4 regions of the Methylosinus sp. shoA genome follow, and region 4 is predicted to be linked to each of the others. Evidence: predicted binding sites of a transcription regulator. Region 4 holds the regulator's gene; each other region holds the start of a gene.
The links. The regulator PhoB, encoded in region 4, activates phosphate uptake and scavenging genes when phosphate is short. The targets are predictions, from matches to a motif close to TGTCATNNANCTGTCAT.
Positions count from the first base shown of each region.

Region 1: a site for PhoB is predicted at 2,823-2,839, ahead of AC6IW9_RS09050 (PhoX family protein). Genes of this name have one in related genera too.
Region 2: a site for PhoB is predicted at 3,781-3,797, ahead of pstS (phosphate ABC transporter substrate-binding protein PstS). Genes of this name have one in related genera too.
Region 3: a site for PhoB is predicted at 5,208-5,224, ahead of AC6IW9_RS14730 (YdcH family protein). Genes of this name have one in related genera too.

Region 1 covers NZ_AP046091.1:2,005,190-2,012,623, reverse strand. The annotation lists gene AC6IW9_RS09070 (hypothetical protein) at 1-262, opposite strand, end outside; gene AC6IW9_RS09065 (hypothetical protein) at 433-1,320, shown strand; gene AC6IW9_RS09060 (EF-hand domain-containing protein) at 1,329-1,877, opposite strand; gene AC6IW9_RS09055 (NAD kinase) at 1,903-2,691, opposite strand; gene AC6IW9_RS09050 (PhoX family protein) at 2,889-4,838, shown strand; gene AC6IW9_RS09045 (M16 family metallopeptidase) at 5,088-6,461, shown strand; gene AC6IW9_RS09040 (M16 family metallopeptidase) at 6,476-7,434, shown strand, end outside.
Region 2 covers NZ_AP046091.1:319,802-327,235, reverse strand. The annotation lists gene AC6IW9_RS01540 (leucyl aminopeptidase) at 1-182, shown strand, start outside; gene AC6IW9_RS01535 (META domain-containing protein) at 390-869, opposite strand; gene AC6IW9_RS01530 (2-hydroxyacid dehydrogenase) at 961-1,956, opposite strand; gene AC6IW9_RS01525 (SH3 domain-containing protein) at 2,189-2,734, shown strand; gene AC6IW9_RS01520 (glyoxalase superfamily protein) at 2,764-3,135, opposite strand; gene irrA (iron response transcriptional regulator IrrA) at 3,132-3,626, opposite strand; gene pstS (phosphate ABC transporter substrate-binding protein PstS) at 3,879-4,925, shown strand; gene AC6IW9_RS01505 (HlyC/CorC family transporter) at 5,017-6,324, opposite strand; gene aroB (3-dehydroquinate synthase) at 6,328-7,434, opposite strand, start outside.
Region 3 covers NZ_AP046091.1:3,226,161-3,233,594, forward strand. The annotation lists gene AC6IW9_RS14700 (YebC/PmpR family DNA-binding transcriptional regulator) at 1-548, shown strand, start outside; gene AC6IW9_RS14705 (quinone oxidoreductase family protein) at 571-1,542, shown strand; gene rsfS (ribosome silencing factor) at 1,897-2,394, shown strand; gene rlmH (23S rRNA (pseudouridine(1915)-N(3))-methyltransferase RlmH) at 2,460-2,939, shown strand; gene AC6IW9_RS14720 (YdcH family protein) at 3,077-3,295, opposite strand; gene AC6IW9_RS14725 (protein adenylyltransferase SelO family protein) at 3,396-4,826, opposite strand; gene AC6IW9_RS14730 (YdcH family protein) at 4,990-5,169, opposite strand; gene AC6IW9_RS14735 (hypothetical protein) at 5,612-5,920, shown strand; gene AC6IW9_RS14740 (helix-turn-helix domain-containing protein) at 6,110-6,358, shown strand; gene AC6IW9_RS14745 (error-prone DNA polymerase) at 6,391-7,434, opposite strand, start outside.
Region 4 covers NZ_AP046091.1:732,787-740,220, reverse strand. The annotation lists gene AC6IW9_RS03435 (ATP-binding protein) at 1-289, shown strand, start outside; gene pstS (phosphate ABC transporter substrate-binding protein PstS) at 442-1,488, shown strand; gene pstC (phosphate ABC transporter permease subunit PstC) at 1,760-2,680, shown strand; gene pstA (phosphate ABC transporter permease PstA) at 2,684-3,523, shown strand; gene pstB (phosphate ABC transporter ATP-binding protein PstB) at 3,520-4,305, shown strand; gene phoU (phosphate signaling complex protein PhoU) at 4,338-5,060, shown strand; gene phoB (phosphate regulon transcriptional regulator PhoB) at 5,057-5,800, shown strand; gene AC6IW9_RS03400 (Spy/CpxP family protein refolding chaperone) at 5,846-6,514, opposite strand; gene thrS (threonine--tRNA ligase) at 6,778-7,434, shown strand, end outside.

The DNA of each region.
Region 1 (7,434 bases), 1.3 Mb from region 4:
GACGCTCGCGCCAGCAGCGATAGGGTGGCGGCGCCTCATAGGCGGGGGCCGGATAATAGGCGGGCGCGCCATAATAAGGCGGCGGCGGAGGCGCCGGTCGCGCCGAGCTTCCGGCGAGGGCGCCGAGCGCGAAGCCGCCGATCCCCGCGGCGATGGCCGCACCCGGATCGCCCGCTTCGGCGGGCGTCGCCGTCGCGAGCGGCGCGGCCCCGAGAGCGAGCGCGAGAGCGCCTGCGAGTGTTCTTGCCGTTCTGATGCCCATGGCTGTCTCCGTGATCGCGCCGGCGCGGCGCGGCGTCGGCCGTCATCTCGAACGAAATCAACGGCGAAAACGTGACCATGGGGCGGCGGACGCCAAAAGCTCCGGCGACCGTTTGCGGATGCGCCGAAATGGCGGAAACTGTCGCCGGACTTCGCGCCGGGATTTTCGCCATGACTCTCTTTCGCTCCGTCGTCGCCGCGCTCGCCTGCCTCGCCGCGCCGAGCCGGCCGGCGCTCGCCGCCGAAGGCTCCGTCGTCGCCCTCGCCGTGACGGACGGCGAGCACGGCGGCGGCCGCGTCCATGTCTCGGCGCGCTTCGGCAATGTGCTCGGAACGATGCGCCTCGACACGGGCGCCTCCAGCACGCGCTTGCGCGTCGCGCCCTGGAACGCGCAGCTCCCGCTCGTCGGCCGCAGCGAGTCCGAGGCGGCCTCCGGCCTGACGACGCGCTGCGAGGATGTCGAGGCGCAGAATGTGCAGCTCGTGGCCGAGCAGGGAAACAACATCGGCCGGGCGACATATGTCGTGACGCGCTGCGAGGAGAGCGCCGGCGACGATCTGCTCGGGCTCGATTTCTTCCGCAACGCCCGCTTCACGCTCGATCTCGAGGGAGGGCGCATGGCGTTTCCGGGCGCCGCGGGCCCGCTCGCGCCTCTGCGCCGCCTCGGGCCGGGCGGGCGCCTGGTCGGCGTCGAGGCGCGGCTCGGCCGGACCAGGGCGATCGGCCTGATCGACAGCGGAGCGGAGCTCTCGGCGGTCGACCGCCGCTTCGTCGAGCGTCACAAATCGCTGTTCAAGCCCGTGCGCGAGAAGGCGCATGCGCGCGACGCCGGCGGCGCGGCGCTCTCGGCCAAGCTCTACAAGATCGCGGCGATCGATCTCGGCGAGGGGCGCGCGCTGCGCGACCTCTATGTGATCGCTTATGATTTCGGCCCGCTGCGTAGCGCGCTCGGGCGCGACGCGCCGCTGATCCTCGGCGTCAATGCGCTGCGGCCGTTCCTCTGGACCTTCGATTTCACCGCGCCCGACGCGCCGAAATGGCGCGCCGATCCGCGCTGAGCGCGCCCTCAGCGTCCGAAGCCGCCGCCGCCATAGCCGCCGCCGAATCCTCCACGTCCCTTGCCCGGAAATCCCGGCCCGCTGTCCGACGGCTGCTGCCCGCCGGCGCCGGCGGGCGTGCGCGCCCGGGCGATCTCTTCCTGCGTGACGCGGCAGGTCCGTCTCTTGTCGTAGCGCTCGAAAAAGGGGCTCGGAAAGGCGAGGAACTCCTCTTTCGTCACCTTGCCCTTGCCGGCCATGTCGAAATAATCGAAGCTCGCGCTGCGGAAAACCGGGCTGATGCGGCGCACCGTCTCGAAATCCCGCGCGTCGAAAAAGCCGCGGCGGCGCTTGTCGGCGACGTTGTACATGCGCTGCAGATATTGCCGCCATTGCTCGCAGGTGTAGACGCCCTGCGCGCCGCCCCATTCGCTCGCCGTGGCGAGAACCGCGTCCTGCCCCTCGGGCGCTCGGCCGGCCCCGCCCGGAAAGCCGCCGTGCGGCCGCTGCTGCGCGAGCGAGGCGGCCGAGGAAACCGCCAGAACGGCGAGGGCGAACAATATCCGTCGCTGATGCATTTCGACGCCTCCACTCCGCCCGCCGTCAACCGAACTGCTCCCGCAGAATGCGCTCCTCCAGCGAATGGCCGGGATCGTGCAGCAGGATCAGATCGGTTCCATGATCCATCTCGACATCGACGCGAAGAGCGTCGCGGAACTCGTCGTGGTCGGCGACGACGGAGACCGGGCGCTTCTCGGCCTCCAGCACCTCGAGCCGCACCTTGGCGACATCGGGCAGCAGCGCGCCGCGCCAGCGCCGCGGACGGAAGGCGGAAATGGGCGTGAGCGCCATCAGCGGCGCGTCGAGCGGCAGGATCGGGCCGTTGGCGGAGAGGTTGTAGGCGGTCGAGCCCGCGGGCGTCGCCACCAGCACGCCGTCGGTGACGAGCTCCGGCATGCGCTCCTGACCGTTGACCAGAATTCTGATCTTGGCGATCTGCGAGCTCTGCCGCAGCAGCGATACTTCGTTGATGGCGTGGGCGGTGAATTCGTCGCCATGGGTGTTGGTGGCGCGCAGCAGCAGCGGATGGACGATCGAAGGCTTGGCGCCGGCGATGCGCTTGCGCAGATTCCCCTCGCGATATTCGTTCATCAGGAAGCCGACCGAGCCGCGGTTCATGCCGTAGATGGGCCTGCCCGCTCCCATGAACCGATGCAGCGTGCGCAGCATGAGCCCGTCGCCGCCGAGCGCCACGATGCAATCGGCGTCCTCGGGCGGCACGTCGCCATATTTGGCGACGAGCCGCGTGCGCGCCTCGTCGGCCTCCGGCGTGCCCGAGGAGAGGAAGGCGAGCCGCTTGAAGCTGTTCGGCGTTTCGCCGGCGTCCGACATCGAGGCACCCGGACTTGGCGCCGCTGGTCGGCCGGCGCATGGACGCCGCTTGAATACACCCGCGAAGGCCGGCGAGGGAAGGCCGCGCGCCGGAGGCGGCGCTTCGCTCTCGAGATTCAAAACAATTCGAATGTCATCTCGACTTCATCGAAGCCGTGTATCCGCCCGGACAGCCAATGTGGCGAAGGGGGCGTTTCATGACTGACGGTTCCAATTTCTCTCGCAGCGTCAAGCCGGGCGAGCTCTCCGACGATATCGGCGCAAATCGGAGCGACAATCCGACGATGGGGGACATCATCGCCGAGCGGATGTCGCGCCGCGACCTGGCGAAGGGTCTCCTGGCGGTTTCCGCGATCGCGGCGATCGAGCCGATGCACGCTCTGGCGGCGGTCTCGACGACCCCGTCTTTCAATTTCCCCGAGGTGAAAGCCGGCCTCGGCGTGCGGCACCTCGTCGCGGAAGGCTATTACGCCGATATTCTCGTCCGCTGGGGCGACAAGGTCGTCGCCGGCGCGCCGGCGTTCGACCCCAAGAATCTGTCGGCGGCCACCCAGGCGAAGCAGTTCGGCTATAACAACGACTTCATCGGCTATATCCCGCTCGATCCGCGTCACCGCGATTTCGGATGGGGCGGCGGCTCCGGCGCGAGCGATCACGGCCTTCTCGTCGTGAATCACGAATACACGAACTCCGAGCTGATGTTCGCGAAGCCCACGCCCGTGACGAAGAAGATCGTCGACGTCGAGATCGTGGCGCATGGCGGCAGCGTCCTCGAAGTGAAGAAGGCCGGCGGCCGGTGGAAGGTCGTCGCGAACAGCGTCTATGCGCGCCGCATCACGGGAACGACGTCGATGCGCTTTTCGGGTCCCGCCGCGGGCCACGACAAGCTGAAGACCAGCGCCGACCCGACTGGCGCCGCTGTCCGCGGCATGTTGAACAATTGCGCGGGCGGCGTCACGCCGTGGGGCACATGGCTCACTTGCGAGGAGAATTTCAACGGCTATTTCATCGATCCCTCGTCGTCCTTGACCGGCCATCCCAACGAGGCCGGCTTCCGCCGCTTGGGCGTGCCGGGCAACGCCTATGCCTGGGGCAACTTCTACGACCGCTTCGACATCGCCAAGGAGCCCAACGAAGCCAATCGCTTCGGCTGGGTCGTCGAGATCGATCCCTTCGACCCGACTTCCACTCCCATCAAGCGCACCGCGCTCGGCCGCTTCAAGCATGAAGGCGCCGAGACGGTCGTGAACCGCGACGGCCGGGTGGTCATCTATTCGGGCGACGACGAGCGCTTCGATTATATCTACAAATTCGTGACCCGCGGCCGGGTCGACACGCTGGACCGGGCCAAGAATCGCGATCTGCTCGACCACGGCGTGCTCTATGTGGCGAGATTCTCCGCCAACGGCCGGGGCGTTTGGCTCCCGCTCGTTCACGGGCGCGGTCCGCTGACCGCGGCCAACGGTTTCGCGAATCAGGGCGATATCCTGATCAATACGCGTCTCGCCGCGGATCTTCTCGGCGCGACCAAGATGGACCGTCCCGAGGACGTCGAGGCCAGCCCGAAGACCGGCAAGGTCTATGTCGCTCTGACCAACAACACCCGGCGCACGCAGGATCAGGTCGACGCCGCCAATCCGCGCGCGAACAACGCCTACGGCCATATCATCGAGCTCCAGCCGGACGACGGCGATCACGCCGGGACGACCTTCACCTGGAACGTCCTGGTGAAGTGCGGCAATCATCTCGATCCGGCGGTCGGAGCGAGCTTCAATCCCGCGACGACGGCGGACGGCTGGTTCGGCATGCCCGACAATGTGGCGGTCGACGCAAAGGGCCGGCTCTGGGTGGCGACGGACGGCCAGAACGCGAGCTCGACGGGACGCGCCGATGGACTGTGGGCGCTCGAGACCGCCGGCGCGGCGCGCGGGACGGCGAAGCACTTCTACCGCGTCCCGCTCGGCGCCGAGCTCTGCGGGCCGCGCTTCACGCCGGACCTCGAGACCTTGTTCGTCGCGATCCAGCATCCGGGCGAAGGCGGAACCTTCTCCAATCCGTCGACCCGCTGGCCCGACTTCAAGGACGGCGTCCCGCCGCGTCCCTCGGTCGTCGCCATCACGAAAAAGGGCGGCGGCAGAATCGCGTAACGAAACCTTCGCAACGACGGCAATGACGCGGGGGCGGCCTTCGGGCCGCCCTTTCGCGTTCCAGCCCGGTCGGCAAAGCGGCCGGCGGCGCCTGACACGGCGCGCTTTCGCGCTTATATAGGCCGAATGCTCACGTCGCAGCGCTCGCAGCCGATTGGCGCCATTTTCTCTTGGCGCTTTCTCTCGGCGCGAAATCGAGGCGCTCCGAGACGGACGCGTCGCCAGCGATTCAGGAAGGACCTAACGCAGATGACACAGCCAGCCCTCGCTGAGGGAAGCGCGGCCAAGACCGACGCCGCTAGGATTCACGCCTCCGCCACGGGCGAGACCAGCGCCGCCGGCGTCGTCCACACGCGCCTCGCCAACGGGCTGGACATCGTCGTCATCCCGGACCGCCGCGCGCCGGTCGTCACGCATATGGTCTGGTATCGCAACGGCTCCGCCGACGATCCGCTCGGAAAGTCGGGAATCGCCCATTTCCTCGAGCATCTGATGTTCAAGGGAACGCATGCGCATCCACAGGGCGAATTCTCCAATCTCGTCTCCGAGCTCGGCGGCCAGGAGAACGCCTTCACCAGCTACGACTACACCGCTTATTTCCAGCGGATCGGCAAGGAGCATCTCGGCACGCTGATGGCGTTCGAGGCCGACCGCATGACCAATCTCGTGCTTTCGGACGAGGTGGTCGGCCCCGAGCGCGACGTGGTGCTCGAAGAGCGCCGCATGCGCACCGAGAACGACCCTTCCGCCCAGCTGGACGAAGCCGTGCAGGCGGCGCTATTCCCGCATCACCCCTATGGCACGCCGATCATCGGCTGGGGCCATGAGATCGAGACGCTCGGCCGCGAGGACGCGCTCGCCTATTACCATCGCTTCTACACGCCGGAGAATGCGATCCTGATCGTCGCCGGCGACGTCGAGGCGGACGCCGTCGTCGCGCTCGCCGAAAGAACCTACGGCCGCATCCCCGCCCGTGCCGACGCGCCGGCACGCCGCCGTCCGCGGGAGCCGGAGCCGCGCGCCCATCGCCTGGTGACGCTCGCCGACGAGAAGGTCGAGCAGCCGACGCATGAGCGCGTCTTTCTCGTGCCCTCCTACACGACGGCGGCGCCCGGCGAAGCGGAAGCGCTCGAAGTGCTCGCCCATGTGCTCGGCGGCGGTCCGTCGAGCGTGCTCTACGACGCGCTGGTGGTGGAGCAGAAGGTCGCGGTCAACGCCGGGGCCTATTACATGGGCTCGGCGGTCGACGACACGCGTCTCTGGGTGTTCGCGACCCCTGCCCCCGAGGTGACGCTCGAACAGTTGGATGCAGCGTTGGACGCGGCGCTCGCCGATTTCGCGGCCGAGGAAGTCGGCGCGGACGAACTCAATCGCGCCAAGACGCGGCTCGTCGCCGAGGCGGTCTATGCGCAGGACAGCCAGGTGTCGCTCGCGCGCTGGTATGGCGAATCGCTCGCCACCGGTCTCGGCGTCGTCGATGTGGCCGCTTGGCCCGACCGCATCGACGCCGTAACCGCGGCCGACGTCGCCGAGGCCGCCAGGAGGTGGCTGCAGAAGCGCCGCGCCGTGACCGGCTTTCTGCAGTCGGACGAGCAAGGCGAGCCGGCCGGACTCGCCGCGTGAGGAGCATCGCCACAATGACAGCCCCTGCCGCCGTCGCGCCCGCGAAGAGCCGCGCCGAGACCATTCAGCGCATCGTTACGCCGGGAGGAATCGGGGCGTGGCTCGTCGAGAGCTACGCCGTTCCGCTCGTCGCGCTCGAATTCGCCATGCGCGGCGGCGCCGCTCAGGACCCGGCCGGCAAGGCGGGACTTTCGACGCTGCTCGCCGGCCTGCTCGACGAAGGCGCCGGCCCCTATGACTCGCGCGCCTTCCATCGCGCAATCGAGGATCTCGCCATCAGGCTCGGCTTCGGCTGCGATCGCGATACGGTCTCCGGCCATCTGCAGACGCTGTCGCGCAACATCGATCCGGCTTTCGAGCTGCTGCGCCTCGCCGTCTGTGAGCCGCGGCTCGACGGCGAAGCCATCGACCGCGTGCGCGGTCAGGTCATCGCCGGGCTGAAGCGCGACGCCAATGATCCCGACGCGCTGGTCGCGAAGGCCTTTCGCGAGGCGGCGTTCCCCGGCCATCCTTATGGCCGGCCGGTGCGCGGCGAGCCGGAGAGCCTCGAGACCGTCACGCGCGACGACCTCGAGGCTCTGCGCGGCCGCATGCTGGCGACGAGCGATCTCGAGATCGCCGTCGTCGGCGCGATCGACGCGGCGACGCTCGCAAGAAAGCTCGACCTCGTCTTCGGCGCGCTGCCGCGGCAGGCGCGCCTCGACCCCGTTGCCGAGATCGACATTCATCGCGTCGGCGAGCGCCTGATCGTCGATCTCGACGTGCCGCAGTCGACGATCCGTTTCGGCCGGCCGGGCTTGGAGCGCAAGGATCCGGATTACTTCGGCGCAGTCGTCGTCAATCACATCCTCGGCGGCGGCGTGTTCACGGCGCGCCTCTTCAACGAGGTGCGCGAGAAGCGCGGACTCGCCTATACGGTCTATTCGCATCTCAACGAATACGACCATAGCGCCATGCTGGTCGGCGGCGCCGC
Region 2 (7,434 bases), 410 kb from region 4:
CCGGCTCGATCACCGCGGCGCAATTCCTGGAGCGCTTCGTCGACAAGACGCCCTGGGCGCATCTCGACATCGCCGGCGCCGGCATGGGCTCGCCCGCCTCCGACATCAATCAGAGCTGGGCCTCGGGCTGGGGCGTGCGCCTGCTCGACCGCCTGGTGAAGGATTATTACGAGAGCGCGTGATCGCGAAGATACGAGCGCGCTGCTCGCCGTGTCCGCGAGCAGCCGCGCGGGGCGCGATAAAGGCTGGATTTGCCGCTGCCGTTCGGTTCGGTCCCGTGACGATATCGAGCCGGTCGAGCGGGGGACAACGAGGTCCCGAAGCGAGCGATAGCCCGAGGCGGCGAGGAGCAGAGCAGGGAAGGGCGCCTCCGCCGGCGCCGCGGCGCGTCAGAGCGAGCGGGAGAAGCGCAGCACGCCGCCTTTGGCGCCCTTGAGGATGAGGTCCGACCCCTGCGTGTCCCAAAAGGGGCCGGAGAGCATCACGGCCCAAAAATCGCGTTCGACCGCCTGCAGCGCCGGATCGCATTTCGAGTCGGCGACCGCCGGCATCGCCTTGGGCCCCAGCCGATTGGCGCCGACCACGAACACCCCCGACCAGGATTTGCAGCCCGAAAAGCCCGAGCCGCGCATGGTCGAATCGATGCGGAGCCAAATGTCGGCGGGCGATGACTTGCCGTTTATATCCTTGAGATTGAAAATGAAATTGTGCGGGAACGGCTTGTAGGTCAGGATCTGCTGCTCCTGCTGCTCGCCCTCCTCCTCTTTCTGTTCCTTGGCCGCCGGCTCGCGCTTGCCCTTCGCTTCGGCGGCCGTGAGAAGCCCGAATGTCGAAAAGCCGATGAGCAGGGCGGTCAGAACTTTCTTCATTCCTCGATCCTTCTTCCCAAATCGCTGTTGCGCAAGCTGCATGCCGGGTATGGCTTTTTTTGCGATGCGCCGCGCGCCGCGTCGCGGGAGCTCACAACATGCTGGGCAGAACGCGGTCGGGCGGGCGATGCCCGTCCATGAAGGTCTTGATGTTGATGATGACCTTCTCGCCCATGTCGACGCGGCCTTCGTTGGTGGCTGAGCCCATATGCGGGAGCAGGGTCACCTTGCCGGATTTGGCGAGCTTCAAGAGCTTGGGCGATACGGCCGGCTCGTGCTCGAACACGTCGAGCCCGGCTCCGGAGATCTCGTCGGCCTCGAGCATGCGGATCAGCGCATTCTCGTCGACGATCTCGCCGCGCGCCGTGTTCACCAGAATGGCGTGCGGACGCAATTGCTTGAGCCGGCGCGCGGAGAGCAGGTGGTAGGTCGCCGGCGTATGCGGGCAATGAATCGACACGATGTCGATGCGCGCCAGCATCTGGTCGAGCGACTCCCAATAGGTCGCCTCGAGCTGGTCTTCGATCTCGGCCGGCAGGCGGCGGCGGTTGTGATAGTGGATCGACAGTCCGAAGGCGCTCGCACGGCGCGCCAGCGCCTGGCCGATGCGGCCCATGCCGACGATGCCGAGCCGCTTGCCCGTGATGCGGTGGCCGAGCATCCAGGTCGGCGACCAGCCGGCCCAGGCGCCGTCCGGAATGGTGCGCGCGCCCTCGACCAGCCGGCGCGCGACGGCGAGGATCAGCGCCATGGTGAGATCGGCCGTATCCTCGGTGAGGACGCCCGGCGTGTTGGTGACGGTGATCGACCGCCGCAATGCCGAGGCGACGTCGATATGGTCGACGCCATTGCCGAAATTGGCGATGAGTTTGAGCTGATCGCCGGCCTGACCGATCAGGCCGGAATCGATTCGGTCGGTGATGGTGGGCACCAGCACGTCCGCCGTGCGCACGGCCTCGACGAGCTCCTCGCGCGTCGCCGGACGGTCCGACACGTTGAGACGCGTGTCGAACAGCTCGCACATGCGCGTCTCGATCACCTCGGGGAGCCGACGAGTCACCACGACGAGCGGCTTCTTTTTCGCCATCTTCCCCTTCGTCCTCCCGCCTCGCCCGACTATGCTCGCCACGCGGCGGGCCACAGCCGTGCTTTCGGAACGAAAAACCGTCTCTTCAACCTGGCCTTAACGACGATGGATGAAAAGACCGTTTCGCCGCCCGCGCCGCCTTCCCTCAAAGCTTCCTATCAGATGGCGGGACAAAGACAAGACGAGGCGTCGCTCCGGCCGATAGGAAGCCTTCGCGAGGACAACGCAGACAATGCCCGAATCGCCGATCCTCCGCCCGCGAAACGCCGGACCGGGCGCGCGCCGCGCCGCCGCTCTCGCGCTCGCCGCCGTGCTGGCGTGGGCCGGCGGGACCGCGGCGCAGCAGCAGATCGGCCCGGTCTCCGGCCTCGCTGTCCCGCGCTTCGTGAGCCTGAAGTCGGACCGGGTCAATCTGCACGAGGGCCCGAGCAAGGAGCATCCGACCCTCTGGGTCTATGAGCGCGCCGGCCTGCCGGTGGAGATCACCGCCGAATTCGAGACTTGGCGCAAGATCCGCGACTCCGAAGGCACGGAAGGATGGGTGCTGCACTCGCTTTTGTCCGGCCGCCGCACGGCGCTCGTCGCCCCTTGGAAAAAGGAACCCGCGCTCGCCTACGCCCGCGACCGGCGGACTCCGCTCGTCCGGCTCTCGCCCGGCGTCATCGCCAATCTGCGCCTGTGCGACGGGAGCTGGTGCCGGGTCTCCGGCGACGGCTTCGACGGTTATGTGAAGCAGGAAAATCTCTGGGGCGTCTATCCGGGCGAGAAGATCGATTGAAGCCGAAGCTCACGCCCATGCGGGCGAGGCTATCGCTCCGTGAGCTCCATGAAACGGATTCGATTGCCGAAAGGGTCGACGACCTGGAGCTCGAGACGCCCGCCTTCGTCCGCGAGGGCGGGCTTCATATAGCGGTAGTTCCCGGCCGAGAGCTCCGCGTGGAGCTCGGCGATTCCGGTCATATAGACGCAGACGGCGCCGCCCGGAGTCGCGTCTCCCGCATGCTCGGACAGATGCAGCCGCAGAGCGCCGCGCGAAACCTGCGTGTAGAGAGGAAAGTTCTCGCCGTAGCGGTGCTCCCAGTCGACGACGAAGCCGAGAAAGCCGAGATAGAACTCATGGGCTTTGGCCACGTCGAAGATGCGGACGATCGGCACGACCCGCTCGAACTCGATGCTCACGTCGAAGCGCCCTCCCGCGCGGGCGCGCCGTCCGCGTCCGCGTCCTCGTCCTCGGCCAATCTCACGATGACGTCGACGCGCGTGATTCGCATCCCGGGCGGCGGCGCGGGCAGATTCGCCACGTCGACCTCGGCGCCCGGAATATCGACCAGGGCGTCGCCGTCCTCGATGAGAAAATGATGGTGCTCGCTGACATTGGTGTCGAAATAGACGCGCGCGCCGTTCACCGCGATCTCGCGCAGGAGACCGACGTCGGTGAACTGGTGCAGCGTGTTGTAGACGGTGGCGAGCGAGACCGCCAGCTCGGCGGCGAGCGCCTCTTCATAGAGCTTCTCCGCCGTCACATGGCGATGGCCCGCGCGAAACAGCAGTTCGCCCAGCGCCACGCGCTGGCGGGTCGGCCGCATGCCTGCGGCGATGAGCCGGCCGCGCAGCCTGCGCGCAACGTCCCTCGCCCGATCGACCTCGGCGATCCGCATGTCGTCCTTCATCGCCGCGCGATCCCGCTCCGTTTTGTGGCACGTTCCTGAATACAATAGGAAAGCTCACGGAAAAGAACAACTTTTTCCTCGCCCCGGTCGGCGATCGGGCGTTCGGCGGCCTCGGGCATGGCGTTTTGCCCGAGGCCGTGAGACAAGCGGCCGTGTGACGAAAAGATGACAGACGCCGAAGGGCTCCCGTTCTCGTATCGGGTCCCTCGGCGCCGTATCATTTCGATCGCTCGCGAAAAATGAGAAGCTCGCATGCGAATTCGCGATTTTGCCCGGGGCGCGGGCGCCCTGCTGGCGACGGCGGTCGTCGCCGGACGGGCGCTCGCCCTCGATATTTCGGGAGCCGGCGCGACCTTTCCGCTGCCGGTCTACGCCAGGTGGGCGCAGAGCTACAGCAACGAGACCGGCAATCGGGTCAACTACCAGTCGATCGGGTCCGGCGGAGGCATTCGGCAGGTGAAGGCCCGCACGGTCACCTTCGGCGCCTCCGACCAGCCGCTCACCGCCGCCGAGCTCGACGCGGCCGGCCTGATCCAATGGCCGCAGGTGACGGGCGGCGTCGTCGCGGTCGTCAACCTCGATGGAATCGCTGCCGGCGATATCGTCCTCGACGGCGCGACTCTCGCGCGCATCTATCTCGGCGAGATCACCCGCTGGGACGATGCGGCCATCATTGCGCTCAACCCGAAAACGAAGCTGCCGCGGCAGCCGATCGTCGTCGTGCATCGCTCCGACGGATCGGGCACGACCTTCTGCTTCACGGATTATCTCTCCCGCGCTTCGGCGAAATGGAAGGAGACGGTCGGCGAGAATGTCGCGGTGGAATGGCCGCTCGGCATGGGGGCCAAGGGCAATGAGGGCGTCGCCAATAATGTCGCCAACGCCAAGGGCGCGATCGGCTATGTCGAATTCGCCTATGCGAAACAGAACGGCTTGACCGTCGTTCATATGGTCAATCACGACGGGAAGGTGGTCGCCCCGAGCAAGGATAGTTTTCGCGCCGCCGCGGCCAATGCCGATTGGGCGCATGCGCCGGGATTTTTCCGCCTGCTGACGGATCAACCCGGCGCGCAATCCTGGCCGATCGCCGCCGCGACCTTCATCCTTCTGCCGAAGACGCCGAAAGATTCGGAGGCGGCGCGCGTCGCGCTGAAATTCTTCGACTGGGCTTTCGTCAAGGGCGGCGCGGCGGCGGAGGAGCTCGATTACGAGCCGATGCCCTCCAATGTGATCGCGCTGATCCGAAAGAGCTGGAGCGAGAATTTGAAGGACGCGGACGGAAAGCCGCTGATCCGTTAGATTCTTCCGTTAACGAAGGGCGCACCCTTCTCCCGCTCGCGGGAGAAGGAGAAACGCGTGAGTCTCGCAATCCGAGGCGCGCCTTGGACCCTCACGACGCCGGCTTGGCGGCCTCGGCCGGCGTCACCTTCAGCACGGTGATGCGATTGCGCATCTTGCGCATCACTTCGAAGCGGAAGCCATGGAAATTGAACACTTGGCCCGCTTCGGGAATCGCCGCCGCCTCGTGGATCACGAGGCCGGCGATGGTCGTCGCCTCTTCGTCCGGCAGGCTCCAGTCCATCACGCGGTTGAGATCGCGCACCGGCACGGCGCCGTCGACCAGCACGGAGCCGTCCGGCTGCGGACGCACGCCCTGCATGGCGAGATCATGCTCGTCGCGAATGTCGCCGACGATCTCCTCGAGAATATCCTCGAGCGTCACGAGACCCATCACCTCGCCATATTCGTCGACGACCAGCGCGAAATGCGTCTTGCGCTTCAGAAAGGCCTGCAGTTGATCCTCGAGCGTCGTCGATTCGGGCACGAACCAGGGTTCGAGCGCGATGTCGTCGATGTTCAGCTTGGAGAAATCCGCATGCGCGGCGTCGAGCGCGCGCAACAGATCCTTCGAATGGACGACGCCGATGAAATTATCGGTCCGGTCGCGCCAGAGCGGCATGCGCGTGAAGGGCGAGGCCAGAACCTCGCGCACGATCTGCTCGGGCGGCAGATCGGCGTCGATCGTGCGCATCTTGGTGCGGTGGATCATCACATCGCCGACATGCAGGACCTGCAGATCGAGCACGCCGCCGAACATGTCGCGCCAATTGCGTTCGACGGTGCCCTCCTCGTGCAGAATGTCGACGGCGCTCTTCAATTCGTCATAGGGCGAGAGCAGCGTGCGCCCATGGCCGATCTCGACGCCGAACAGCTTCAGCACCGCGCGCACGAAGGCCTCGACCGCGACGAGCAGCGGGCCGAACACGGCGACGAAGACATTGATGACGCGCGCGACGCGCAGCGACAGGCGGTCCGGATGATTGATCGCCACGGTCTTGGGCAGCACCTCGGCGAACACCAGCAGCAGCACCGTCATGATGATGGTGGCGTAGATCGCGCCGCTCTCACCGGTCAGATAGACCAGCACGCTGGTGGTGAATGCGGAGCCGCCGATATTGACGAGCGTGCTGCCGAGCAGCAGCGCCGCGATCATGCGATTGCGGTGACGCAGCAGGCGATTGACCAGGCTCGCGCGCCGGTCGCCTTCTTTCTCCAGCGCGTGCATATGCGCGTGGGAGGCGGCGGTCAGCGCCGTTTCGGAGGCGGAGAAGAAGGCCGACAGCAGAACACACAGCAGCACGATGGCCGAGGCGAGCCAGATGTCGATGTCGAGGCCGGTGTCGGCGCCGCCGTGCATGAGCTACTCGCGCGCGATCTCGTCTTTGAGGAAGCTGCGCGCGGCGTCCACATCGACGCCCTTTGCGACGAAGGAGCGGCCGATGCCGCGCAGCAGGATGAAGGTGAGCGCGCCCTTCTCCACCTTCTTGTCCTGGAACATGGCGTCGAGCACCGCGTCGGCGTCGTCGCGCCAGCCGGGAATGTCGCGGATGCGGGTCGGCAGGCCGACGCGCGTCAGATGGCGCTCGATACGCTCGGCCTCCTGCAGGCTGCACATGCCGAGGCGCGCCGAGAAGCGCAGCGCGCAGACGAGGCCGATGGCGACCCCCTCGCCATGCACGAGGCGCCCGCTGTCGTAATGGACGAGCCGCTCGAAGGCGTGGCCGAACGTATGGCCGAGATTGAGCAGCGCGCGGTCGCCCTGCTCGGTCTCGTCGCGCGCGACGATCTTCGCCTTGGCGCGGCAGCTCACCGAGATCGCCTCGACGCGCGCGGCGCGGTCCGCGAACACCGCCGAGGCGTTGCTCTCCAGCCATTCGAAGAAGAAGAAATCGTCGATGAGGCCGTATTTGACGATCTCGGCATAGCCGGCGCGGAACTCGCGCAGCGGCAAGGTCGCCAGAGCGTCGACGTCGGCCAGCACCAGAGAGGGCTGATAGAAGGCGCCGACGAGATTCTTGCCTTGCGCCGTGTTGATGCCGGTCTTGCCGCCGACAGAGGAATCGACCTGCGCCAGCAGCGTCGTCGGAATCTGCACGAAGCGCGATCCGCGCCTGACGCTCGCCGCGGCGAAGCCCGCGAGATCGCCCACGACGCCGCCGCCGAGCGCGACGACGACGTCGCGCCGCTCGATCCTGGCCTCGAGAATTTCTTCGCAGACGCGCTGGAACACGGGGAAGGACTTCGATCCCTCGCCGGGCTCGACGACGATCACGCTCGTGCGAATCCCGCGCGTCTCCAGGCTGTGGCGCAGCACCGGCAGCTGCAGGCGCGCGACATTGGCGTCGGTGACGATGGCGCAGGCCGCGCCCGGCGCGACGCGGGCGATGTGGTCGCCGGCCTGATCCAGCAGCCCGGCGCCGATGACGATGTCATAGGCGCGCTCGCCGAGGCCGACCGGCACGGTCTG
Region 3 (7,434 bases), 2.3 Mb from region 4:
AGCGCGCGATCAAGAAGGCCTCGGGCGCCGACGCCGAGAATTACGACGAGGTGCGCTACGAGGGCTACGCCCCGGGCGGAGTCGCCGTGATCATCGAGGCCCTGACCGACAATCGCAACCGCACCGCGGGCGAGATCCGCTCCTATTTCACCAAGGCGGGCGGCTCCCTCGCCGAGACCGGCGCCGTGTCCTTCATGTTCGACCGCGTCGGGCTCATCGAGTTTCCCCGCAAGGCGGCGTCCGAGGACGCGATGATGGAGGCGGCGATCGAGGCGGGCGCCGAGGACGTATCGGCGACGGAAGACAGCCACGAGATCATCACTTCGGTCGAGGGTCTGCGCGACGTCGCCAAGGCGCTCGAGGCCGAGTTCGGCGAGCCCAAGAAGGCCGCGCTGGTGTGGCGGCCGCAGAACACCATCGCCGTCGACGACGAAGCCGGCGAGAAGATCGTGAAGCTGATCGGCACGCTCGAGGACAATGACGACGTGCAGAACGTCTACGCCAATTTCGAGGTTTCGGACGCTCTGCTCGCACGCCTCTCCGGCTGACGAGCTTGTTTCGGAGACGGTCATGGCGAAAGCTATTCGCGTGCATGAGCTCGGCGGACCGGAGGTCCTGCGTCTCGAGGAAGTCGAGCCGACGCCGCCGGGGCCGGGCGAGGCGCAAATCGTGCAGCGCGCCATCGGCGTCAATTTCATCGACGTCTATTACCGAACGGGCGCCTATCCGACGGCCTTGCCCTATACGCCGGGCCTCGAGGGCGCGGGCGATGTAATCGCCGTCGGCGAGGGAGTAGACCGGCCGAAGGTCGGCGATCGCGTCGCCTATGTCGGCGCGCTCGGAGGCTATGCGGAGGTGCGCAACATTTCGGCCGGTTCGCTGGTGAGGCTGCCGAAGTCCTTTTCTTATGAGACCGGCGCGACGATGATGCTGAAGGGCCTCACCGCGCAATATCTGCTGAGGCGGACCCACAAGGTGAAGAAGGGCGACCGGCTGCTGGTGCACGCCGGCGCCGGCGGCATGGGCCAGTTGCTCTGCCGATGGGCGAGCGCGCTCGGCGCCCATGTGATCGCCACTGTCGGCGACGAGGAGAAGGCCGAGATCGCCCGCGCCGCCGGCGCCGAGCACGCCATCCTCTACCGCAGCGAGGATTTCGCCGCGGCGGTGCGCGAGATCACCAAGGGCAAGCTCTGCGACGTCGTCTATGACGGCGTCGGCCGCGCCACTTTTCCCGCCTCGCTCGATTGTCTGCGGCCCTTCGGCCTGTTCGTGAGCTTCGGCTCGGCCTCGGGAAAGATCGACGCCTTCGACATCAATCTCCTGTCGCAGAAGGGTTCGCTGTTCGCGACGCGTCCCTCCTTGTTCACTCATATCGCGCGCCGCGCCGATCTCGAGGAAATGACGAAGGACGTGGTGCGCGCGGTGAAAAAGGGCGACCTCTTTTTCGAACGTCCGACGCTCTATCGGCTGGCCGACGCCGCCCGCGCCCATGCCGATCTGGAGGAGCGGCGCACGACCGGGGCGCTGGTTCTCATTCCTTGATGCAAGAAGTCGAGAACCGTGACATTTTAGTCACAGTGGCGTGACAAAGCCGTCGGCCGTCGGCGCCACAGAATCTAGCGCGTTGAATTGGCGAAAGCTGCCGGTGCGCCCGCGCTGGCGTCGGCGTGCGACGGCGGCGCGACCCGGGCCGTAGACGCGCTGCGAGCGCCTACGCTCTGGACAAAAAGGACGAAATATGCCGCGCGCGGCCGGGAGGAATCGGATAGGATTCTCAATCGTCCCGGCTTCGAGGTTCCTCCCACCTCACGATGGGCCCGGACCGCCTTTCAAAACCCGGCCATAGGCCGGGTTTTTTTTGCGTACGCCCGGCGCTCCGCGGCTCGGGCGTGACTATTGCATATAGATGGTTGCAATCGTGCTGAAAACGGCTCATCTTGTGAGTGCGGCGCCAGCGCCGCGAAACATGAGGGTCGCAAGCTGACGACAAGTGCTCTCGAAGGGGCGGCGCGCTCGCCGTCCCGGCCGGCCGCGGGGCCGCACGGCCCGCTCTCCGGCTCCATCACGCCGAAGATCCTGTCGAGCCTCGAAGACGCCAAGGCCGAGGACGTCATCTCCATCGATCTGCGCGGAAAGACGACCATCGCCGATGACATGATCATCGCGAGCGGCCGTTCGACCGTGCATGTCGGCGCTATTGCCGACAAGGCGCTCAAAGCCTGCAAGGAAGCCGGACTCGTCGCACCGCGCGTCGAGGGGCTGCCGCAGTGCGACTGGGTGCTGATCGACGCCGGCGACGTCATCGTCCACATCTTCCGTCCGGAAGTGCGCCAGTTCTACAATCTCGAGAAGATGTGGGGCGGGGCGCGCCCGACGGAGCTGCGCGTCGTCTGACGCGCAGGAGGTCGGCTCGAGGAGCAGGGGCGTCATTCGCGCCGCGCGAATGACTGCGATGGCCGATGCGTTTCGGACTTCTGTGTGTCGGGCGGCTGAAGGCCGGCCCCGAGCGCGAGATTTACGCGCGCTATGCGGCGCGCATCTCGGCCATGCGCAATCTCGGCTTCGCCGGACTCGATCTGCAGGAGATCGACGAGAGCAGAGCCCGCAGCCCCGCCGAGCGCATGGCGCAGGAGGGTTCGGGCCTCATCGCCGCTCTGCCCCCGGGCGCGGGCCTCGTCGTGTTCGACGAGCGCGGGCGCGCCGCGACCAGCGCCGATTTCGCCCGCCTGCTCGAGAGCGAACGCGACAGGGGCGTCAAGGCGCTCGCTTTCGCCATCGGCGGCGCCGAAGGTTTGGCTCCTTCCGTGCGCGAGCGGGCGCAGGCCGCGCTCTCTTTCGGCGGGATGACCTTGCCGCATCAGCTCGTGCGCATCCTCGCCGCCGAGCAGATCTATCGCGCGATGACGATTCTCTCCGGCCATCCCTATCATCGAGGATGAGGCGATCTTCGCCACGCTCGGGCGCATTCGCCCGGACATGCGTCATGCGAGCCGTCCGCATGTGTCTGTCGCGCATGAACGGATCGGAAGAAATTCGTTCCGGCACGAGCGCGGACCGAGTCGTGCGGCGCCGTCCGTCAGGCAATGATGTCCGGCGTGAGCTGATCCTCGAGAAAGGCCAAGCGATCGCGCAGCAGCAATTTACGCTTCTTGAGCCGCTGGATCTGCAATTGGTCCGCGGCGCCGACGGCGATCAGCGCGTCGATCGCCGCTTCGAGGTCGTGGTGCTCGAGGCGCACGCGCTCCAATTCCATCTGGATCGCCGCGCGTTCGACTTCGCTGAGCTCATCGACCATTCGCCACCACACCGACCGGAGCCGCGCCCGCTCTCGCCCTGCGGCGGCCGAGTCGCAGCGCGCGATTATCGCCCGCCGGGGGCCCCCTGTTCAAGCCATATCACGACAGGCCACAGCCATAGGCGTCACGCATCAGGGCGATGTCGGCGAGCTTGGCGTCGAGCGCGCTCCAGTCGTCGGCGGCGGCGATCGGCGTCCAGATCGCCTCCACCTCCTCGATCAGCATCGTGCAGGGCGATTCGCGCCGGAAATAGGGATGGTCGAGATTGGCCGCGGGCGCGGCTTCATGAGCGGCCAGCGCCTCGTGCAGCGGGCCGAACTCCGGCGCGTCATAGAGCGCGGCCTGTGGGCTGCGCGCGGCGCGCTCGCGGCTCACGAGGCCGCCGCGCCAGTCGAAGAAGGTCTGCTCGAAGCCCACCTGCGACTTGCCGAGAAATTCGAGCAGGCCTTTGGCCAGCGCCGTCTCCGCCTCCGGTTCGTTCGCCGGAGCCAAGCCGAGCCGGTCGAGCAGAGCGAGCCGAAACTCATGCTGGATGATCGGCTGAAAATCCCCGAGGATTTTTTGCGCCCGCGGGAGGCCGACGAGCGGCAGCAGGGTTTCTGCGAGGCGCGTCAGATTCCAGCCGAGCGCGCCCGGCTGGCGGCCGAAGGCGTAGAGTCCGCCGTCGTCGAAATAAGCGGCGGTGAATTGCGGATCATAGCGCGGCGCGAAGCGCCAGGGGCCGTAGTCGAAGCTCTCGCCGGTGATGTTGATATTGTCGGAGTTGAGCACGCCGTGCACGAAGCCCGCCGCCATATAGCGCGCGCCGAGCCGCGCCACCCGCGCCGCGACGCGCTCCAGGAAGTCCCCGGCGCGGGTCTCCGCCGGCGCTTCGGCGAGCTCGGGGAAATAATGGGCGACGCTATAATCGACGAGCCGGGTCATCGCCGCCTGATCGTCGAGAAAGGCGAGGCGCTGGAAGGTGCCGATGCGGATATGGGAATGGGAGAGCCGCACCAGCACGGCGGAGCGCGTGGGGGAGGGCTCGTCGCCCCGATAGAGCGATTCGCCGGTCTCGATCAGGCTGAAGCTCTTCGACGTGTCGACGCCGAGCGCCTCCAGCATCTCGGTGGCGAGAATCTCGCGCACGCCGCCCTTGAGCGTGAGCTTTCCGTCGCCCTGGCGCGACCAGGGCGTGCGGCCGCTGCCCTTGGTGCCGAGATCGAGCAGCCGGCCGTCTTCGGCGTCGCGCAATTGCGCGAACAGGAAGCCGCGACCGTCGCCGATGTCCGGATTATAGACGTGGAATTGATGGCCGTGATAGCGCAAGGCGAGGGGCTCGGGAAAATTCTCGGGAAGCCGCTCAAAGCGGCCGAAATGGGCGATCCATTCGTCGTCGGTCAGCGTGTCGAGCCCGACGCGGGCGGCGGCGCGCCGATTGCGATAACGCAGGACATGGCGGGGAAAGCGCGCCGGCTCGACGAGGTCGAACAATGCGTCGCCCAGCGTCGAATGCAGAGGCGCGGGGCGATAGCGCGGGGAGAACGGCATGAGGAGCGCCTCTTCGGGAAGATGGGCCTGCGGGTTTTGACCGTCGGCGGGACGAGGCGAAGAAGCAAGCGTGGCGCCCGGCGCGATCGTTCGGGGTCGAGATACAAAAAGGCGGAGATCGCTCTCCGCCTCGGGCGCTATTTCGGAAATAAGCCGGGCGTCGTCAGTGCAATGTCGCGCCGTGCCGCAGCTTGACGATCTCGTCCTTGAGCTGAAGCTTCTTTCGTTTGAGCTCGTGGATCTTGATTTCGTTGCGTCGGGGGTGGTTCAGCTCCTGCTCGATTTCTTTCTTGAGCGCCTCGTGACGGCGTTCCAGCTCGACGAGATGACCCTGTAGCGACATAGTGGCGCCTCCTTTGGTTTCGTCTCCAAGACAGAAGGACGAAGGAAGTGTGACACAAAGCCCGCGTCCCGCAAGGGGGAACGACGTCGCGGCGGTTACGAAAATCGTTGGGGAAGCGCTCGATTCTAAACGAATTATCGATCATTTCCCGCTTATGCCGCGGGCTCGTCCGCGCGCGGCGGCGGCCCACTGCGCCTTGCTCCGGCCAGGGAAAAATCCTATACAAGCGAAGCGGTTCAGGCCGAAGGCGGGCGTAGTTCAGTGGTAGAACGACAGCTTCCCAAGCCGCAGCACTGACGCGCAATTTCATTCGATATAACAGAAGCTTGCGGTAAGGCTACCACCGTGCAGCGGGATTTTTCGCGGAACTCCCGTCCTCGTCGGATATCCGGACGGGCGCTCCGCGTGGCCGGGCAGGACTCGAACCTGCAACCAGACCGTTATGAGCGCTTTCGCGGCAACGAACGCCGCCGATTTCCAGCGGTTTTCGGCGATGATATTTCACGTTCTGTTCCGCCAATCCTGTGCGCATCCTGTGCGCACGTCCATCCGGCAACTGCTCGACCGCCGGGAGGTGGCGCGCCTGCCGTTCGTCGTCATCGATTCTCGCGAGAATCATTCCGAGGTCGTCGCGCCGCCGATCATTTCGGCGCGCGAGCCAGAAGAAGCGCAGATCGTCGGAAAAATCAGCGCTAAAAAAAACGAAAAAACTGCGTGTCATTATTGCATGACGTGCAGTTTTTTCGTATAAACAGGGTGTCGGGCAATTCTGCTCGACGACCTGGAGTGTGACAATGAGCATCAAGCTCACGGTGACACTCCGGTGGGGGAGATGGCGAGTGAGCATCGCCATCTCCTTCTAAACCGGAGGGGGCGGGGTGGGGCGAAGGCCTCATCCCGCTTCCGAAGGGGAAGATAAGCCGGGCCGACGGAAATGCCAATGACCAATGAGGAGCTGGCGGCGCTACGGAAACGCCTCGGACTGACGCAAGCGGAGATGGCCGGGCGCATGGGCCTCGGCCTTCGTGCTTACCAGACGCTCGAGGCCGGCGAGTCGCTGCGCGGACTGCACGCCGCCGCAGCCGAGAGAGTCGCCCTGACGGTCGCCGTCGAGCGCGGCGACCCAATGCTTGCGCCGGTCGATGTCAGGAGGGAGGCGCTGGCGCTGGCGCGAATGGTGACCGGGTGACGCAGCGCTGGAGAGCCGTGTGGCATGATGTATCAGCGGAAGTTGCGCGCCCTCACCTTGATCGTGTCGATGTGCAGATCGGGAATGTAGATGTCACGGGTGCGCAGGCCTTTCGGGGGCAGCTCACGCGGGTCGGGACCGCCACCCGCCGTAACTTGGTCGCCATGCCCGTGCGGCGGCGGAAACGGCACGTCGCGGCTGCCCAGCGTTGCTAGATCGGCCGACAGATCGGCGAGCTGCTGCGTAACCAGATGGACCACCTCCCCCTCACGCTGAGCGCGTCCGCGAACGGCCAGCATGCTGGCTCCCATCACGACACGGCGGAACTTCTCGAAGGTCTGTGCCCAGACGACGAGGTTCGCTATGCCGGTCTCGTCCTCGAGTGTGATGAACAGCACGCCCTTGGCGCTGCCGGGTCTTTGACGCACCAACACCAGACCGGCCGCCTCTAGCCATTGGCCGTCGCGCGCCGCCATCGCTTCCGCGCATGTCACGATGCGCCGGCGTCGAAGATCCTCGCGTAGGAATGACAATGGGTGCGCGCGGAGCGTGAGCCCGACATGGCCGTAGTCCTCGACGACTTCGCCGCCTGCCGTCATTGGCCACAGCGCCGCGGCGGGCTCATTCGCCTCGGGCGCGATCTTCTCCTCGCGGGCGGCAGCGGCGGCGAAGAGCGGCAGCGGCTCGTCGCGGAGACCCTTGATCGCCCACAGGGCCTCGCGGCGGACGGCGCCCAGGGTCGGACGGAAGGCGTCGGCCTCGGCGAGCCTCACGAGCGCGGTCGAGGGCACGCCGGCGCGGCGCCAGAGATCGTCGATCGAGGCGAAAGGCCGGTCGGCGCGCGAAGCGATGATCGCAGCGGCGTGGGCGTTCGTGAGACCTTTGACCATGCGCAGGCCCAGACGGACGGCGAAACGATCCTCGTCATCGGTCGGCTCCAGCGTGCAGTCCCAGCGCGAAGCATTGGCGCAGACTGGCCGAACATCGACGCCGTGCTCGATCGCGTCCCTGACGATCTGGGCGGGGGCGTAGAAGCCCATAGGCTGCGAATTGAGGAGCGCCGCGCAGAACACGTC
Region 4 (7,434 bases):
CCCGGTGGAGATTTCGCTCGCCCCGCTCGGCGCCTCCGCGGTCTTCTCGGTGCGCGATCATGGTCCGGGCATCTCCCCGGAGCATCTGCCGCGTCTCACCGAACGCTTCTACCGCGTCGACGCCGGCAAGAGCCGTGCGAAGGGCGGCACCGGCCTCGGCCTCGCGATCGTCAAGCACATCGTGGCTCGCCACCGCGGCCGGCTCGCGATAGATTCCGCGCCCGACAAGGGCGCCACGTTCCGGGTGTTCCTTCCCCTGGTCGAAGCAGAAAAAGCCGAAAGCGGCTGATGTGTATTTGTAATATAAATCAAACAATTTTATTGTCATATGACTGTCATCTCGCCGTCATAAAAGCCTTGCTGCGAGAGAATAGCTTGCGCGCCGCTGGGGCGCTCGACGCGCCGTCCTCAAGTGAACCTCGGGTTCGAAAGAGACAACAGATGATCTCCAAACTCCTCAACCGGGTCGCATTGGCGGCGGCCGTGGCCGCGGCGACTGCGGGCGCGGCCTTCGCGATCGACATCTCCGGCGCCGGCGCGACCTTCCCCTACCCGATCTACGCCAAATGGGCGGACACTTATAAGAAAGAAACGGGCGCCGGCCTCAATTATCAGTCGATCGGCTCGGGCGGCGGAATCAAGCAGATCAAGGCCCGCACCGTGACCTTCGGCGCCTCCGACCAGCCGCTCAAGGCCGAGGAGCTCGCAGCCGCCGGCCTCACCCAGTGGCCGCAGGTGATCGGCGGCATCGTGCCGGTCGTCAATCTCGACGGCGTCGCTTCCGGCGACATCGTGCTCGACGGCGCCACGCTCGCCTCCATTTTCCTCGGCGAGATCACGAAGTGGGACGACGCCGCGATCAAGAAGCTCAATCCGAAGGCGAAGCTGCCGTCGACCGCGATCGCCGTCGTGCATCGCTCGGACGGCTCGGGCACGACTTTCAACTTCACCAATTATCTGTCGAAGGTCAGCGCCGACTGGAAGTCCAAGGTCGGCGAGAACGCCTCGGTGGAGTGGCCGGTCGGCATCGGCGCCAAGGGCAACGAAGGCGTCGCCAACAATGTCGCCAACACCAGGGGCGCGGTCGGCTATGTCGAATACGCCTACGCCAAGCAGAACAAGCTGACCTACACCAAGCTCATCAACAAGGACGGCAAGACCGTCGCGCCGACGACGCCCACCTTCCAGGCCGCGGCCGCCAACGCCGACTGGGCCAATGCGCCGGGCTTCTACCAGATCCTGACCGACCAGCCGGGCGCCCAGTCATGGCCGATCACGGCCGCGACCTTCATCCTGCTGCCCAAGCAGCCGCAGGACGCCGCCGCCGCGGCCGAGGCGCTGAAGTTCTTCGGCTGGGCCTTCGCCAAGGGCGGCAAGGCGGCCGAGGAGTTGGACTATATTCCGATGCCGGCGAACGTCGTGGCTCTGATCAAGAAGAGCTGGGCGAACGTCACGGATGCGAGCGGCAAGCCGCTGGCCTCGAACTGAGGCGCCCGCCGCCCGGCGGCCGGATCGTCCCGCCGGGCGGCGGCCGCGTGAGGCGGCGCAGGACCGGGACAGGTTCTCGGGGACGCCGCAGCCCGGGACGATGCGGCCGGCCGGGAGCCGGGCTATGAGAGATCGGGCATTCCGGTCCCGGGAGCGCGAAATGGACGTCGGCTTCAACCGCCAAACGAGAGATGACAGCGTGTCGGACCTGGCAATCGTGGCGGCGCAACCTCGCGCCGCCGAAGTCGAGCGCGGCAAAGTTCTCAGCCGCATGGCTCTCTTCGACCTCTTCTTCCACAATCTCACGCGCGCGGCGGCGATCCTCGTCCTGCTCATTCTGGGCGGCGTGATCTTCTCGCTGATCTACGGCTCGATGCCCGCGATCCGCGCCTTCGGCTTCGGCTTTCTGACGACGGAGTCCTGGAATCCGGTGACCGAGAAGTTCGGCGCGGTGGCGCCGATCTACGGCACGCTCGTGACCTCCGCGATCGCCATGGTCATCGCCGTCCCGCTCGGGCTCGGCATCGCCATCTTCCTCACCGAGCTCTGCCCGCATGCGCTGCGCCGTCCGATCGGCGTCGCCATCGAGCTCCTCGCCGGCATTCCCTCGATCATCTACGGCATCTGGGGCCTGTTCGTGCTCGCGCCCTTCCTGCAGCAGCATGTGCAGCCGGCGCTGATCGCGGTCACCGGCGACATCCCCGTGCTGTCGAGCCTGTTCGCCGGCCCGCCCTACGGCATCGGCATGCTGACGGCGGGCTTCATCCTGGCGATCATGGTGCTGCCCTTCATCACCTCCATCTCGCGCGACGTGTTCGACACCGTGCCGCCGGTCCTCAAGGAAGCGGCCTCCGGCATCGGCTGCACGACCTGGGAGGTGATGCGCTATGTCGTCATTCCCTACACGCGAGTCGGCGTGATCGGCGGCGTGATGCTCGGACTAGGCCGCGCGCTCGGCGAGACCATGGCCGTCACCTTCGTCATCGGCAACGCCCACAGGGTGTCGAGCTCGCTGCTCGCGCCGGGCACGACGATCTCGGCGACCATCGCCAATGAATTCACCGAGGCGGTCGGCGACATCTACACATCGGCGCTGATCGAGCTCGGCCTCATCCTCTTCGTCATCACCTTCTTCGTGCTGGCGGCGGCGCGCTTCATGCTGATGCGCATCGAGCAGAAATCGGGAGCCTGACCCTTGTCCCTCTATTCCCATCGCCGCCGCGTCGACTCCGTCGCCAAGGCTCTCTGCTGGACCGGGACCTTGTTCGGGCTCAGCTGGCTCGTGCTGATCCTCGGCGTGCTGATTTTCGAAGGGGCGCGCGGGCTCGGGCCCGCCGTCTTCACCGAGATGACGCCGCCGCCGGGCTCTTCCGGCGGCCTGCTCAACGCCATCGTCGGTTCGCTGATGATGACGGTCATCGGCGTCGTGATCGGCACGCCGCTCGGCATGCTGGCCGGCACCTACATGGCCGAATACGGCCGCTATTCGATGCTCACGACGATCGTGCGCTTCATCAACGACATCCTGCTCAGCGCGCCGTCGATCGTCATCGGCCTGTTCGTCTACACCGTGGTGGTGGCGCGCGTCGGGCATTTCTCCGGCATCGCCGGCGCGCTGGCGCTCGCGGTTCTGGTCGTGCCGGTGGTCGTGCGCACCACGGAGGACATGCTGCTGCTGGTTCCAAGTCCGCTGCGCGAGGCGGCGGCGGCGCTCGGCCTGCCGCGCTCGCACATGCTGCTGCGCGTCGCCTATCGCGCCGCCAAATCCGGCATCGTCACCGGCGTGCTGCTCGCCGTCGCCCGCGTCTCCGGCGAGACGGCGCCACTGCTGTTCACCTCGCTCAACAATCAATTCTGGAGCACGAACCTCGACGCGCCGCTGTCGAGCCTTCCCGTCGTCATCTTCCAATTCGCGCTCTCGCCCTACAAGGATTGGCAGCAGCTGGCCTGGACCGGCGCCCTGCTGGTCACGATCGCCGTTCTTCTCCTGTCGATCACAGCGCGCGCGCTCAGCAGCCGAGGAAAGCAGAAATGACCGCCATGCCGGTGATCGAAACCAAAGCCTCCACCAAGGTCTCGGTGCGCAATCTCGACTTCTATTACGGCCAGTCGCATGCGCTGAAGAAGATTTCGCTGCCGCTCTACACCAATAAGGTGACGGCCTTCATCGGCCCGTCGGGCTGCGGCAAATCCACGCTGCTGCGCGTGCTGAACCGCATGTACGACCTCTATCCCAGGCAGCGCGCCGAGGGCGAGGTGCTGCTCGACGGCGAGAACATCCTCGATCCGGGCATCGACCTCAACCTCTTGCGCTCGCGCGTCGGCATGGTGTTCCAGAAGCCGACGCCCTTCCCCATGTCGATCTACGACAATATCGCCTTCGGCATCCGCCTCTACGAGAAGCTCTCGCGCAGCGAGATGGACGGCCGCGTCGAGGCGGCGCTGCGCGGCGCGGCGCTGTGGGACGAGGTGCGCGACAAGCTCGGTTCGAGCGGCCTCGGCCTCTCGGGCGGCCAGCAGCAGCGCCTGTGCATCGCCCGCACGGTCGCCATTCAGCCGGACGTGATCCTGTTCGACGAGCCCTGCTCGGCGCTCGATCCGATCTCCACCGCGAAGATCGAGGAGCTGATCGACGAATTGTCGGAGCGCTACACCATCGCCATCGTCACCCACAACATGCAGCAGGCGGCCCGCGTCTCGGATTTCACCGCCTTCATGTATCTCGGCGATCTCGTCGAATTCGGCGAGACGAACACGCTGTTCACCGCGCCGCAGAGCAAGAAGACGCAGGACTACATCACCGGCCGCTTCGGCTGACGCGCGCGCCCGACGCACATGAGGACGAGACCATGAGCGAACATATCGTCAGTTCTTACGACCGGGACCTCGAGGCGCTGGGCCGCCGCATCGCCGAGATGGGCGGCATCGCCGAGAAAATGCTGGGCGAGGCGATGGACGCCCTCGCCAATTTCGACACGGAGCTCGCGCATCGCGTCGTCGCGACCGACACGCGGCTCGACGCGCTGCAGCGCGAGATCGAGGAGAGCGCCATTCTCACCATCGCGCGCCGGCAGCCGCTCGCGGTCGATCTGCGCGAGTGCATCGCGGCGATGCGCATCGCCGCCGATCTCGAGCGCGTCGGAGACCTCGCCAAGAGCATCGCCAAGCGCACGGTGAAGATTCTGTCGGAAGCGCGCGTGCCGCGCGCCATCATCGGGCTGAAGACGATGGCGGAGGTCGCCTCGCTCCAGCTCAAGGACGTGCTCGACGCCTATGCGCAGCGCGACGTGGAGCGGGCCAAGGCGGTCTGGGCCAATGACACGGAGCTCGATGCGCTCGAAGATTCGGTGTTCCGCGATCTCCTGACCTTCATGATGGAGGATCCGCGCAACATCTCCTTCTGCACGCATCTGCTGTTCTGCTCGAAGAATATCGAGCGGATCGGCGACCACACGACCAATGTGGCCGAGACCATCGTCTATCTCGTCACCGGCGAATCCATGCCGACCGAGCGGCCCAAGGGCGGCAAGCCCGCGACGCCGGCCGGCGAGGCGAAAGAGCAGACGCCATGAACGAAGTCCGCGTCTCGGCGTCGCGCGAGACGCCCAACGACCGGGCGCCGCGTATTCTCGTCGTCGAGGACGAGGCGGCGCTCGCTCTGCTGCTCGCTTATAATCTCGAGGCGGAGGGCTTTCAGGTCGAGCATGTCGAGCGGGGCGACGAGGCGGAGATCCGCTTGTCGGAATCGCTCCCCGATCTCGTCATTCTCGATTGGATGCTGCCGGGCGTCTCCGGCCTCGAGATCTGCCGGCGCCTGCGCGCGCGCGAGGACACGCGCACCATGCCGATCATCATGCTGACCGCGCGCGGCGACGAGAACGAGCGCGTGCGCGGCCTCTCGGTCGGCGCCGACGATTATGTGGTGAAGCCGTTCTCGACGCCGGAGCTGATGGCGCGCGTGCATGCGCTGCTGCGCCGCGCGCGCCCGGAGCGCGTCGCGACGCGCCTCGTGGCCGGCGACATCGACCTCGACCGCGAGACACGCCGGGTGAAGCGCGCCGGCCGCGAGATTCATCTCGGCCCCACCGAATTCCGCCTGCTGGAATATCTGATGGAGAAGCCCGGCCGCGTGTTCTCGCGCGCGCAATTGCTCGACAGCGTCTGGGGCCTCTCGGCAGAGATCGACGAGCGCACCGTCGACGTGCATGTCGGCCGTCTGCGCAAGGCGATCATCCGCGGCCGCGAGAAGGACCCGATCCGCACGGTGCGCGGAACGGGCTATTCCTTCGACGAGACCTTCGGCCGCAGCTGAAAGCGGCGGCCGCGCCGTGCAGTCGCGACAAAGCCGCTGCGCCGCTCAGTGCTTGCCCATGCCGAGCTTCATCACGCCGGTCATGGCCTCCTCGGCGGTCTTCTTCTGCTCGTCGCTCAGCGCCGCGAACAAAGGCTCCGCCGCCGCTTTGATCGCGCGAACCGCATCGAGATGGGCGGTCATGTCGCGCTCCATCATGCCGAGCCGCTCCAGCACGCCGGCCGGCATCTCATGGTCCTTCGCGGCGGCGCGATATTGCGCCGCCTTGGCTCCGGCCGAGCGATAGGCGTCGGCGAAGGCGTTCCATTGCGTCGCCTGGGCGTCGGTCAATTTCAACTCGGCCTTCAGATAGGCGAGCCGGCCTTCGATATGCTCTCCGGCGCCGCAGAGATGTTTCATCTTCATGCCGCCGCCGTGCGTCACGTGATCCTCGCCCGGCTGCTCGGCGTCCGGGGCTCCGGCCGCATCGCCATGGCTCATGCCGCCGTGGTTCATGCCTCCCATTCCATGCATCATTCCGCCATGGCCCATTCCGCCCATCCCACCCATGCCGCCATGACCCATTCCGCCATGGCGCTCGCCGCCGCCATGGTCATGGCCGGACATGCCCTGTCCCGGCGCGGCGTCGCCTTGCTGCGCCGCCGCCGTTCCGCCGATCGCCAGCAGCAGCGCGGCGGCGGCGATGGTCCCTTTCCGTTTCGATATCGGATTCATATGATCCTCCCTGCCTGCGATTGTGCGCGACCTTGGGCGTTCGCCGCTCCGACCGCGAGCCGCTTCCACATCGTCAGTCTGTGATTTAATGGCGACGATCGCGCCTTGCGACTGTGGCATTCTGCCCCAGCGCGCTCCCGCTCCGCGGCCCTTTTCCATTGCCAAGCGCGGCGCAGGCTCTTAATCAGGGCGCGTTCGGGCTTCGCCCGGATTTCCGCGACTTACGCCGATTCGTATCGGCGAGTGGGCGCAAAGGAGAAGACATGATCGCCGTTACTTTCCCCGACGGGGCGTCCCGTCAATTCGAGCCGGGCGTCTCCGGCCTCGATGTCGCCAAGAGCATCTCCCCCTCACTCGCCAAACGCAGCGTCGCCATGGCGCTCGACGGAGAGCTGCGAGACCTCGCGGACAGAATCGACCGCGACGCGAAGATCGAATTCGTGTCTCGCGAAGATCCGCGCGCGCTGGAGCTGATCCGCCACGATTGCGCGCATCTCTTGGCCGAAGCCGTGCAGGAGCTTTTCCCCGGCACGCAGGTCACCATCGGCCCGGTGATCGAGAACGGCTTCTATTACGATTTCCATCGCGCCGAGCCCTTCACGCCCGACGACCTCCCGCTCATCGAGAAGAAGATGCGCGAGATCGTCGCGCGCGACGCCGCGATCACCAAGGAGGTCTGGACGCGCGATCAGGCCAAGACCTATTTCACCGCCAAGGGCGAGGCCTTCAAGCGCGAGCTGATCGAATCCATTCCCGGCGACGAGGATTTGAGAATCTATCGCCAGGGGCAATGGCTCGATCTCTGCCGCGGCCCGCATATGCCCTCGGTCGGCAAGATCGGAACGGCCTTCAAGCTGATGAAGGTGGCGGGCGCCTATTGGCGCGGCGACCACAATAATCCGATGCTGTCGCGCATTTAT